DNA from 3 places in the Planococcus massiliensis genome. Region 1 is predicted to be linked to each of the others. Evidence: riboswitches for the same ligand, from Rfam matches in the RefSeq annotation. Region 1 holds a riboswitch; each other region holds the start of a gene.
The links. A riboswitch is a leader RNA that binds a small molecule or an ion and turns the genes downstream of it on or off. The one in region 1 is predicted to bind thiamine pyrophosphate.
Positions count from the first base shown of each region.

Region 2: another riboswitch for thiamine pyrophosphate. It lies ahead of BN1080_RS07990 (YkoF family thiamine/hydroxymethylpyrimidine-binding protein); the one in region 1 lies ahead of tenA (thiaminase II).
Region 3: another riboswitch for thiamine pyrophosphate. It lies ahead of thiT (energy-coupled thiamine transporter ThiT); the one in region 1 lies ahead of tenA (thiaminase II).

Region 1 covers NZ_CCXS01000001.1:476,925-481,310, forward strand. Annotated here, with positions in the region: gene BN1080_RS02400 (ABC transporter substrate-binding protein) at 1-878, opposite strand, end outside; gene BN1080_RS02405 (ABC transporter ATP-binding protein) at 1,120-2,262, shown strand; TPP riboswitch at 2,283-2,386, shown strand; gene tenA (thiaminase II) at 2,473-3,156, shown strand; gene thiM (hydroxyethylthiazole kinase) at 3,158-3,943, shown strand; gene thiD (bifunctional hydroxymethylpyrimidine kinase/phosphomethylpyrimidine kinase) at 3,940-4,386, shown strand, end outside.
Region 2 covers NZ_CCXS01000001.1:1,644,941-1,649,326, reverse strand. Annotated here, with positions in the region: gene BN1080_RS08000 (Na-translocating system protein MpsC family protein) at 1-112, opposite strand, end outside; gene BN1080_RS07995 (M48 family metallopeptidase) at 290-1,582, opposite strand; TPP riboswitch at 1,765-1,870, shown strand; gene BN1080_RS07990 (YkoF family thiamine/hydroxymethylpyrimidine-binding protein) at 1,960-2,550, shown strand; gene BN1080_RS07985 (ECF transporter S component) at 2,552-3,133, shown strand; gene BN1080_RS07980 (ABC transporter ATP-binding protein) at 3,126-4,386, shown strand, end outside.
Region 3 covers NZ_CCXS01000001.1:2,471,982-2,476,367, forward strand. Annotated here, with positions in the region: gene BN1080_RS12420 (M3 family oligoendopeptidase) at 1-507, opposite strand, end outside; gene BN1080_RS12425 (tryptophan-rich sensory protein) at 719-1,438, shown strand; gene map (type I methionyl aminopeptidase) at 1,460-2,209, opposite strand; gene thiT (energy-coupled thiamine transporter ThiT) at 2,348-2,926, opposite strand; TPP riboswitch at 3,020-3,119, opposite strand; gene BN1080_RS12440 (M20 family metallopeptidase) at 3,266-4,339, shown strand.

The sequences.
Region 1 (4,386 bases):
TAGTCGCGGATCTGCGTATAGAAAGTCGGCTGCTGGACAATCATCGCCAAGTCGCCGCTGAAGAATGGATTTCCTTGCTGGCTGTCGATTTGCGCCTGGAATGAGTTGACGACATCTTCGCCGATACGGTCTTTCCAGGATTTTAGCCAATTGAGGACTTCTACATTCTTTTCAGTGTTGATGTTGACAGTATCCGTATTGTGATCCGGCCCGAAATAGTTTTCGCCATTTGCGTTCAGGAGCCACACATCGTAGCCCACGCCCCATAATGGATAAAAGCCGAGACGATCGTAGCTATTGCCGTTTTTGACATCCAATTTTGCTGCATATTCTTCAAGCTCAGCCCATGTTTCAGGCGGATCTTCCGGGTCCAGCCCCACTTCTTCGAAGGCGTCTTTGTTATAGAAAAGGACGCGTGTATCGGTATTGAAAGGAATCCCGTATGAATCGCCTTCGTGAAGGGTCGCATTCCAAAGTTCCGGATAGAATTTTTCAGAGAAGCTGTCATCGTAGAATTCCGATAGATTCATTGCCTGTTGTTCTTTTCCGCGAAGGGCGGTGGCATTGATATCGTTGATGACGACATCCGGCGGATTCCCGGCAGCGATTGCCGCTAATTCCTTCGTCCAGATATCTCCCCACGGACTATAAGTATGCTTTACTTCAATTTCATCTTGGGAAGCGTTAAAATCTTCAACAATCTTGTCAACGACTGGGCGGCGGATTTCGGAACCCCAGAATGTCCAAAAATCGACTACAATTTTGCCGTCTTCATTAACTGATTCTTTGTCATTGTTGCTGGTCTGGAAGCCGGCACAGCCGCTCAGGATCAAACCAAGCCCAATAAGGGTGATGAGCAATGTCTTCATGTTTTTCATTCGGTTTCACTCCTTCAAGTTTATAAGTTATGTACGTTTTATAGAAAAATTGCTTTGATTGTCGAAGTAATTAAAGAAATTCGACGCCGTTAATTGAAATTTGAGCCTCCTTTCAATCGGAAAGAGCATAAATGCCCCTTCTTCAGGGTAAGTATATAACAAGTTCTTCTGCTTTTCTATGTTGAATTTACAATAGACAGAAAACTATATACAATTAAAGAAAAAGAAATGGGGAATTTAAATGGCGGAGATTTCGATTAAAAATCTGGGAAAAACCTATGATAATGGCGCAACGGCCGTAACAGACTTTAATCTTGAAATCCAGAATGAAGAGTTCATTGTCTTCGTCGGCCCTTCAGGCTGCGGAAAATCGACAACGTTGCGAATGATTGCCGGCCTCGAGGAAATTACGGAAGGTGAATTCTTTATTGATGGAAAACGCATGAATGAGGTCCAGCCAAAAGAAAGAGATATCGCTATGGTTTTTCAGAACTATGCTTTATATCCCCATATGACGGTATTTGAAAACATGGCTTTTGGACTAAAATTAAGGAAGTTCAAGAAAGCGGAGATCCGGAAACGTGTGGAAGATGCTGCGGATATTCTCGGCTTGCGGGAATATTTGGACAGAAAGCCGAAAGCCCTGTCAGGCGGGCAGCGTCAGCGTGTGGCGCTCGGCCGTGCAATTGTCCGGGATGCCAAAGTATTTTTAATGGATGAGCCGCTGTCAAATCTGGATGCAAAACTGCGCGTCCAAATGCGGGCGGAAATTGCGAAACTCCATCAGCGGCTGAAAACGACGACGATTTATGTGACCCATGACCAGACCGAAGCGATGACGATGGCCACCCGGATCGTCATTATGAAAGATGGCCATATCCAGCAAGTCGGAAGCCCGAAAGAAGTCTATGATTATCCGGCGAATCGTTTTGTTGGAGGCTTTATCGGTTCACCGGCCATGAACTTTTTTGAAGGCCGTTTGGAAAAAGGCTCCTTTGTATTGGGTGACCGGACGATCAGCATCCCGAAAGAAACGTTGGACATCCTGAATAGCCGAGGCTACGTCGGGAAGCCGCTGACATTAGGGATCCGGCCGGAACATATCCACGTCAACAGCGAAGATTTATCCGGCCTGCCGGTCAGTGAATTTGATGCGACCGTTACCGTATCGGAATTGACAGGAGCAGAAACTATTATTTATGCCGTTTATGCGGAGCAGGAATTTATCGCCCGGGTTGAAGCGGACACGGCCATCGAGCCGGGGCACACCGCGCGGCTGGCTTTCGATATGTCGCATGTCCATTTCTTTGATGCAGAAAACGGCATGCGCATAAAAGCTGAGAAATCAGATAAGTCTGTTGCAGAAGTCGAATCTGTGCTATAGTGATGTCGACAACCAAATAAAACACCCACTGGGGGAGCCGGATATCGGCTGAGACGGGCATTAGCCCGGACCCTTTGAACCTGATCTGGATCATACCAGCGTAGGGAAGTGGCGAGAAGCATGCTATTTTTCTATCTATGACTGCATACGCAAACGCCGCTTTCCTTAACTGGGAAGCGGCGTTTTTATTTGCAAAAAGGAGATGGCCAAATGACATTTTGTAAAGAAGTCCGGTTGGAGTGCAAGGAGCTATGGGAAGCGAGTTTTGAACACCCGTTCGTTAAAGGGATAGCAGATGCGACGCTGCCGTTAAACGTCTTTCGCTATTACGTCATGCAGGATGCCTATTACTTAACGCATTTTGCAAAAGTGCAGGCGATCGGCGCGGTAAAAGCCAATGATTTAGAAACGACTAAGCGATTTGCATTTCATGCAGAGCATACGTGTGCGGCAGAAATGGCTTTGCATGAATCGTTCATGAAAATCCTTGGAGTGACCAAAGAAGATTGGGCTGAATTTGAGCCATCGCCGAATGCCTACGCCTACGTATCGCATATGTACCGTTCGGCTGAAGGAGATTTGGCAGATGTCCTCGCTGCGATTCTGCCTTGCTACTGGCTGTATCAGGAAATCGGCAACCGCCTGAAAGAAGCGAAGCCGGATCATCCGATTTACAGCCGCTGGATTGAAACTTATGGCGGCGAGGAATTTGCAGCGCTTGTAAGGGAACAGATGGAGCGGATGGACCATCTCGCAGAAGGGCTTTCGGAAAATCGCCGCAAAGAACTGAAAGACCGTTTCCGGCGCAGCTGCTATTACGAATGGAATTTTTGGGAACAGGCTTGGACAATGCAGACATGGACGGTAAAACCTTATACGAAGGCTGGTGTTTAAGATGATTGAAAAATTGCGCGCTGAAAATCCGATTGTCCACTGCATCACGAACCACGTCGTTTCAAATTTCCAGGCCAATGGGCTGCTGGCAATCGGGGCTTCTCCGATTATGGGGGAAGCGCCGGAAGAAGCGGTTGAACTTGCGTCGCTTTCGGGAGCTGTGTCGCTTAATATCGGAACGTTAAATGCCGGGACGCTGGAAAGCATGCTCATTGCCGGAAAGACAGCAAATCAATTGGGCCGCCCAGTCGTGCTAGATCCTGTAGGTGTAGGAGCGACAGCTTTCAGGGCCGCTGCAGCTGAGAAAATTTTGAGGGAAGTGAACATTGCCGTGCTTCGCTGCAATGCTGGAGAGCTTGCGGCCATTTGTGGAACTGAATGGCGAGGGAAAGGCGTAGATGCCGGCAGTGGGGAAGCGGATGTGAAACAGTTAGCAGTCGAGGCGGCGAATAAACTCGGGCTGGTTGTCGCAGTGACCGGTCCGATTGATTTCGTGACGGATGGAAACGACTTGGTAGAAATTCCTTTTGGGCATCCGCTTATGTCGGCCATTACGGGATCTGGCTGCCTGTTAAGCGCGATGGTTGCTGCTTTTCTAGCAATCTCTCCTGAAAATGTATTAAATGCGGTCGCAGAAGCGCTGCGTTTTTACGGTCAGGCCGGGGAACGAGCTGGCCAATCGGCTTCCGAACCGGGCAGTTTCCAAATCGAATTTCTCAATCAATTGTCTAAACAGAGTACAGGCCATAGCGAACACATTCCCGGAAAGGAGCTGCAGCAAAAATGATGCCACAAGTATTGACCATCGCTGGATCGGATTCCGGAGGAGGCGCAGGAATTCAAGCGGACATTAAAACATTCCAGGAACTCGGAGTTTATTCGACTTCTGTACTGACGGCCGTGACCGCTCAGAATACGCTAGGCGTTGCCGCTATTTACCCAATGGCAAGAGAAGCCGTTCGGACTCAATTGCAGGCTGTCGGAAAGGATTTCCGGCTAGCGGCATTGAAAACCGGAATGTTATTTAATGAAGAAATCATTGAAGAAACGGCCAAGTGGATTCGGCATTTCAATTGGCGGCAGCTGGTGGTCGACCCGGTCATGATTGCCAAAGGCGGAGCGAATTTATTGCGCGCAGAAGCAGGGGCTGCGTTGAAAAAGGAGTTGTTGCCGTTAGCGTCTGTGGTCACGCCGAATATACCGGAAGCGGAAGTCTTGAGCGGTATTGAG
Region 2 (4,386 bases), 1.2 Mb from region 1:
TTTGAAACGTCACTTTTATTTTTTCAGGACCTTTGCCCACATGTTTTTTCCGATAAGCACGAACTAAATTAGCAAACTGCTGTTCACGCTGCTGTATTGAAAGTGTAATCACTCAAACCTTCTTTCAACTAACTATATGATCTTAGACTAATTTGTTAAAAATTGATTGCCAATTTTCATTTAAACAGTATACCACTATATTAAAGATATGCCACATTCTAAGCAAAAAAGAACCTGCCAATCTTTCGGCAGGTTCACTTTTTTCACATTTTGCAGAAAGTTTGCAGACTCAGTTATTTGCTGTCAAATAATCCGCAAACTCAGCTTCCGTTGACGCTTCCGTATAATCCATGGCTGACATGCCGTCATTTCCTGCAATGGTCGGGTCCGCACCTCTCTCAAAGAGTAGCTGTGCCATCCCATAGTCTTCGTAGTAGATGGCCGTGCCGATTGCTGTGTCGTAATCGTCTTCCGTATTGACATCGGCTCCCGCATCAATGAGGAGTGAAGCCATTTCGCTGTCGCCGTTATAGACGGCATACATCAAGGCGGAGGCACCGCCGGAGTCGACAGCATCCACATCGTCGCCATCCGCTATAGCCGCTTCCGCATCAACGAGATTCCCTTCGTCCGCGGCCGCAATAAGCGCTGTTTGCCCTTCAACGGAAAACCCTTCGTCGCTATAAAGTGCATCATCAAAGCCGCTTAGAAATTGAGAATAGACTAAGGTCCCACCAGCAAAAAGAGCGATACTGACAAAATAAACGCCCATGATCCCTGCAAAAATCAGCGCGGCGCCGATAGCAATTCTTCCGGTGTTCTGGGTATAGACCCGGGCATCGCTCTCTTCAAATTGCTGGATCGCCTGAATGCGTTTTGGCAAGAGCGGGTGCGAAGAAAGCACTTCGCTCAACCAGACGATGCCGTTTGATTCGGTCGAAATCTGTTCGCGGTATGCCTCTTCATTGACTTCGGTGTACATTTTTTTGCCGATGCCAAGAAGCGTCAGCGCCCGTTTCGCTGCTGCAGCGTTCTGAATGGCAAAAGCAGCATGCCGGTCGCACGTGTATTCACATGAGCGGCTGTACGCTTGGCTCAGGAATGGAATAAACCCGGCTGGCACAATCAAAAGGTTCTTCCAGACATGGCGGCGTTTTACGTGTGCCAGTTCATGCGCGATGATAAAATCGAGTTCTGCTTGTCCCTGTTCGCGTGCCAGTTCAAACACTTCCGAATACAAAACGACCATATCGCGCCCGAAAAAGCGGGTCGCAAAGGCGTTCAATGCACCTTCTGATTGGATCACAAAAACTTCCGGAACTTTCTTAAGCTCCATTTCTTTTGAAAGAATTTGCACTCTCTCGTAGACATCCGGAAATTGGCGTTCGTGGATCCGCATGCCGTTTCCGCGTATGGATCCCAACATCATCGCGTTGGCAAAAAGCATGAAAGCAAAAATAATAAGTGCGATGGCAATGCCGACGACGGAAATGATGGCGAATACATAAACCAGGATGCTAAAGATTAAGCTGATGATAAAATAAATGGTTTCCCTGTTCGATTGAATTGCTGACCTGTCCAATAATCCTCTTCCCTTCTTAATGGAATAACTTACATATAATAGCACATTACTTTGGAAAGAAATACTTGAATTCAGAGTATCTTCCCCTTTCCTTTTTAGATCTTTTGGCCTTTACTTATTTATTCATATCCGCTACACTGAACTCAACCGGGCAAACCCGGCCCACAAAAACCGCATACCGTTTACTGCACTAGGGGTGCCCATTATGGCTGAGATGCAAGCGCAAGCTTCGATCCCTTATAACTCGATCAGGTTAGGACCTGCGTGAGGAAGTGCGGCGCATTTCTGAAATGATTCCTTTTGAAATTATTTGTAGATTATGGCTGCATCTTCACGGATGCGGCCTTTTTTGTGTACATTTTTAGGAGGAATTCAATATGGAACCATTGCAATGCGGCACGAGCCCGATTGTCGGATTTCGCTTTTCGCTTCATCCGATGACTGGCGATTTCATCAAAATCATCAAAGGGGCGCTGAACGAAACCGATACCTCAAATGTTTGGATGCACACAGACGACGTCTCGACCGTCATTCGGGGAAAACAGAATCACGTCTTCAATGTCGCAAAAGCGCTTGCCTTGCATGCGGCGAAAACTGGTGAACACGTGGCACTTTCCGGCACGTTTTCCATCGGCTGCCCTGGCGATTCGGCAGGAGATGTGTATTTGGAAAAATCGGATGAACTGTTGAATACGGATGCGACGAAGCAATACGTTTCTTCGCAATTTGCGCTTTATCCGATGAACAATCCGGATTACATGGCGGTCATTTACCGGGAAGTTGACCGGGCAAAAGAACGCGGCGTCTTCAACGACTCGATGCATTACGCGAGCGGCATCCACGGCGACATCCATGACGTCTTTGCCTTTTACGAAGAAGCATTTGCAAATGCGCGTTCTGAGGAGCATCGCCACCTTGTCATGACGGTTTCGATGAGCATCAACAGTCCTTCCCACGGAGGCAAATAAAATGCTGAAATCGTGGAAATTAAAAGAAGTGGTATTGATGTCTTTGTTTGCGGTCGTGTTCGGCATCGTTTACCTAGTGTTCGTCCATGTCTCGAACATCTGGGCCGCTGTGATCGGACCCCTCGCTTATGAATGGATGTTCGGCATCTGGTTCATCGTTTCCATCATCTGCATGAACATCATCCGGAAACCCGGTGCAGCCGTCCTATCGGAATCGATGGCTGCGGCAATTGAAGTCCTGCTCGGGAATGCGGTCGGCCCCCGCCTTCTTCTGTCCGGCATCGTTCAAGGATTAGGCGCAGAAGCCGCATTTGCACTAACCGGCTATAAGCATTTCAATCTTGCGGTGCTGATGCTTGCCGGTGCCGGTTCGGCCGTTTTCAGTTTTGTTTACGGCTATTTCATCTCCGGCTATGCCGCGCTTGATCCTTCCTTTGTCGCTTTGATGTTTACGCTTCGCGTGATCAGCGGCATGGCCATTGCGGGAATCGGCGGGAAATTCATCTCTGACGGGCTGCTTGCGACCGGTTCGCTTCGCGGCTATGCGATTTCCCGTTCAACGAAGGGTGATGCCCGTGCATGAGACGATTTTTTCTTTTCGAAATGTCCGTTTCCGTTTTCCTGATGACGAACAACTTACTTTAACCGATTTATCTTTTGATATTCACCGCGGCGAACGCGTTGTCATTTCAGGGCCGAGCGGCTGCGGAAAAAGCACGCTGGTCTATTTGCTGAATCGCTTATATCCGTTCAACTGCGATGGAATAATTTCAGGAAGCCTCCAGCTTTTTGGCAAAGATGCTGAAGAATATGCGCCTGGTGAAATCAACCATCGGATTGCGACCGTTTTTCAAGACCCCGATTCCCAGTTCTGTATGCCGACTGTCGAGGAAGAACTGGCCTTTACGCTGGAGAACTTGCATGTTCCGCGCGAAATGATGAAGCAAAAAATAACGGAGGTTTTGGCGTTGACCGGGTTGTCCGCTCTTCGCCACGAAGTGATCCAATCCTTATCCGGCGGAATGAAGCAGCGAGTGGCTGCTGCTTGTGCATTGATCATGGAGCCTGAAGTGCTGCTTTTGGATGAACCGATTTCACATTTGGATCCGGTGACTGCAAAAGAATTCATCCTCTGGCTCGACCGTCTGCAGCATGAATTGGATTTGACCATTGTCGGTGTGGAGCACCGGCTGGATTTATGGGATTCCTTTTTCAGCCGAGAAATCCAATTGGATCGTTCCGGCTCTATAATTGGCGATAAATTAGCTACAGCTCATCCCCCTGTTTTATTGCCGGAACGGGCTTCGACGATGGTTCCAGAAACAGTTTTGAAGGTCAACGGAATGGCAGTTAAAGCCCACGGAAAAGAACTTTTATCCGGCTTATCATTTACCGCAAACCGGGGCGAAATCATGATTGTCGCTGGGCCAAACGGCAGCGGAAAGTCGTCATTATTAAAAGCATTGTGCGGCATTTATGCGCTTGATGCGGGCAGCATTCAATCGCCCGGCATCGGATTCGTGCCGCAGTCTCCCGAGTATCTATTTTTGGAAAAAACTGTAGTAAGAGAGTTGGCGTTTTCAGGCATTGCCTCTTCAGCCCAATTGAACGATTTAATGGAGCGCCTCCGCTTGAAAGAAATTGAAAACGCCCATCCGTTTTCAGTGAGCCATGGTCAAAAACGCCGTGTCGCGACCGGTGCGATGCTTGCCGACCGCCGCACAGTCCTTCTGATGGATGAACCCACTTCCGGGCAGGACGCTGCGGCACTTCTCGAATTGCATCGGCTGATTTCGGAACGGGCGGATGAAGGAGTCACTTTCTTGATCGTCACAC
Region 3 (4,386 bases), 2.0 Mb from region 1:
GCCGTGATAGCCATCCATGCTGAGTGCCGTGATCAGGTTTTCCTCTTTTTCGGAAAGCTGCATTTTCGCTTCTTCCCGCCATTCGTTTAAGAAGAAATGGAATTCTTTCAACGCATCCTGCTCAAGCAATTCTTTCCACACGGCATCATCCGTTTTCGTTAAATCCTGTTGAATTTTCTGGAGCGATGCATCAAAACGCGCATGGAGAGAAGACGATTCGCTTTGCAAAATGGCCGCTTTCTTGTCTTCCGTATTTTGCGCCATCAAACAGCCAATAAAAGATCCCGCTTGACTGAGATGCTGCATCAGCGCATTTACTTCTTCCAGCAAATTTGCCACCTTTTCAGCGTCTTCGCTTGAAGCCGGCGCTGTAAAGTGCTGAGCCGTTTTTTCAAATTCATCTAATTTGGGCGTTGCCTCGTCCATATGTACCCGCAATTCTTTTGAATCGCTGCCCCCTTGGAACAATACATCCAAATCCCATACTTCCGGAAATTTAACCGTCATGATTTTACCCCCTGGTAAACTTAATTTTCTAAAAACACTTATAAGTATACCATTTCCTGCAAAATGTCGGAACCACACGAACTTATGAATGGATTGCTTTTGAAAATTCTCACACGATCTTCACAAACCTTCCTTTTTATGAATATTCTTGGAAGTGAAGTTTGTTGAACCGCTTCCCGACAGGTATACTAAAATAGGAGGGGGGTCTTTTATGGCTAGAATACTGCTGATGACAATCGCATATATCAGCATCATCGTAATCAATTCACTAGCGAATATTTTGCCGCTTAATGGGCAAACCACTGGCGAGATTTCCAACCGCCTTCCGGTTCTATTTACTCCAGCCGGCTATGTATTCTCAATTTGGTCTGTTATTTACATATTATTGGCTATCTGGATTATCGGGTTTTGGATCCGCTACAAAAAAGGGGAAGTCCCGTCAGCCAAAATCACTTTATTCTTTACCTTGAGTGCTGTATTTAATATTGCCTGGCTGTACCTATGGCATTATGAGTTTTTTGCTTGGTCCGTTTTAGCCATCTTTGCCTACTTGGCTTCTTTGATTGCCTTGTATCTGCAATACAGCAATTCCGAGCGCAAACTCACAGAACGCCTTCCAATCTCCGTTAATATGGGATGGCTCAGTGTCGCCGCTATTGCCAACACCAGCTTTGTTTTGACGTTCTACAATTGGAGCGGCTGGGGCTTGAGCGATCAATTATGGACCGTTATCATGCTGACGGTAGCAACTGCTCTCGCACTCCATATTCGCTTCCACCATTTTGACGTTCCTTATGCCCTTGTTTTCGTTTGGGCCTTTATCGGCATTGCCGTGAAACACGGAACCAATGAACTGTTGGTCACGACCGCTTCCCTGTTTTTAAGCGGGGTCATCATCACCGGCATTTTGCTCATCAAAAAAAGATCCTGATAAACAGGATCTTTTTTATGTTTAATTGAGTTTTGTCAGTAAAATGGGCTCGCCTTTAGTGACAAGAACCGTATGTTCAATCTGGGCCACCAGCGATTGGTCAGGCGTGATGAATGTCCAGCCGTCTCCCGATTCCACAATATGCTCAGCTTTCTGAGAAATGAAAGGCTCGACAGCAAGAACCATGCCTTCTTTTAAGATCGTGGTTTCCCATGCATCGTAATAATTCAAAACATGCTGCGGAGCTTCATGCAATGATTTTCCAATGCCGTGTCCCGTTAAGTTCTTAATGACGAACAAACCTTGCTGCTTCGCTTCACGCTCTACCGCTTTTCCGATCTGGTTCAGCTTAGCGCCGGCTTTCACTTTGCTCATCGCCCGGTCAAATGCCGATTCAGCCACTTGGCATAATTTTTCTTTTTCCGGATGGCCATCCCCAACTACAAAAGAAATGCCTGTATCTGCAAAATAGCCTTCATAAGATCCTGACACGTCGATGTTCACGATGTCGCCGTCATTGATGACGCGCTTGCCCGGCATGCCGTGGGCCACTTCTTCGTTCACGCTGATGCATGTATAGCCCGGGAAATCATATTCCGCTTTCGGGCCAGATACGCCGCCAAGCTCTTTGAACATTTTGCCGCCCAGTTCATCCAATTCTTTTGTCGTAACGCCCGGCTTCGTCGCTGCTTTCATCGCTTCGCGAATTTCAGCCACCATGCGCCCTGCTTTCTTCAGCATTTCAATGTCTTTCTCATTCGTTGCAATCATTTGATACCCTTCTTTCAAATTGTCTACTGAAAATTATAGCACACGAAAAGCGCAAGCGCCCGTTTGGTGCCATTTATGAAAAGAGCCGCCGGAGAAATTTCCTCTCCGGCGGCTCTCACTTTTTTCAATTCTAAATTTTTACTGGACTTCGGCATCCACCAATTTAGGGGCAGCGGTGAAAAGCGCCGAACAAACCGCGGCTGCCAATAAGAAAACAGGAATCATATAAGTGGCGTTGTAGACAGCTGAATAAATTAGCACGTTGCCTTCTGCAAACATCCCGAAGAATAAAACACCCGTGATGACATGCATCAGGTAGCGCAAGAAAGATGCGATCAATACGCCGATCACGGCTGCAGCAATCATGCCGCCTGCTTTCCCTTGCTGATGGGCTTTCAAATAACGGCTGCGCATCAGGCCAGCAAAACCGACGGCTCCGTAAGCGACGAGATAATCCAAAATCACTTGCATTACAACAAAACCGAAAGACAACGGCGTAACGGAAATGACGCCGGTTACGATTTGCAGCAACCCGACTAACAGCCCGGTTAAAATTCCGGCTGCTGTGCCTCTTCTAAAAGCCATCAAAACAATAGGGATCATGACCAGGCTGACCGATCCGCCTTGCGGCATTTTAAACGCCACAAAATCCAATACATACCCGAGCGCTCCAAAAATCGCAATCTCCACCATTAACAAAACACGTAAATTTCTCATGACTTCCTCCTTGTGTTGTGCACATCACCAGAAGGGCCGCAGAAAAAAACCATAAAAAGCGGCGCCAGGACAGATCCTGACGCCGCATAAAAGGCAGGTTTCTATCCACATCCCTGCGCAAGCGTTAACTTACAGGTTCGAAGGGTAAGAACAAAACTGTTCACTCTCAGCAAAAGCTCCCCTTGTGGTGTATACATTAAATTCTCTTTCACCTTTCATTGTACACAAGGTCAAATGTGAAAGCAATTCGTTTTAAGTGCTCTTCTTGGGGTACACTTTTAATGATGAACGATTTTGAAAGGTGGTGAAAGCAGCAAGCATCCATTTGCTGCTAAGGACATGATTGACTTACTAAAAGATTTGATTAAAATCAAAAGCGATGATCAAGAAGGCGCCAATCAAGCATTACTGTTTTGTGCCGATTGGCTGAAAGAAAAAGGAGAAACTGTCACGATCCATGAAAACAACGGCTTCAAGATGCTTACTGCCATCAAAGGCGCCGGAGAAGAGACGCTCATCTGGAACGGCCATGTGGACGTGGTGCCTGGACACGAAGAGCAATTCACTCCATTCGAAGAACTTGGACGTTTATATGGCCGCGGCGCAGCCGATATGAAAGCGGGCGTAGCGGCAATGATGCAGGCGTTCATCGAACTCAATGCCTCGGCTTTGGAGAAAACGGTTCAACTACATATTGTCACCGATGAGGAAATCGGCGGCCGCAATACATCGAAATGGTTGGTTGACCAAGGATACCATGGCGACTTTGTCATCTGCGGAGAACCGACAGGCTTAAAAGTCGGGCTCCAATCAAAAGGCATATTACGAATGGATTTGACTTTTAAAGGAAAACCGGCGCATGGCAGCCGCCCTTGGGAAGGCGTCAATGCCATCGAATCAGCAATGAAATACCATATGGCCATGAGCGAATTGCCTTTCCGGAAAGAATCGACGGAATACTACGAGCAGCCATCCGTTAACTTGCCGATCATCAAGGCAGGCGACCGCTATAATGTCGTGCCGGAAATTTGCCATATGTCCTACGATATCCGCTTTATGCCCGGACAGGACAAAGATGAAATCGTCCGGCAAATGGCTGAACTGGCGGATACGTTAAATGTGGATATGGAATATAAAGCAAGCGGTTCTACGCCTGCTTTAACAACGACTCAAGAAAATCCGTATATCCAAATGCTGCAGAAAGCGATTAAAAACGTAACGGATCAGGAAGCGATTCTTTTTGGCCAGCACGGGGCTGCGGATACACGCTACTATGCGGAAGTTACGGGCGGCGAAGGCGCAATTGAATTTGGCCCGAGCGGGGATGACTGGCACGGCAATGCGGAATATGTCACGATCTCCAGTGTCCATGAATACAAAGAAATCCTTGTTGCGCATGCCCTCTTTAAATGAAAAAGGTTTGCGTTTCATGAAATAAGGGAAATCATTAATTAGCGAAT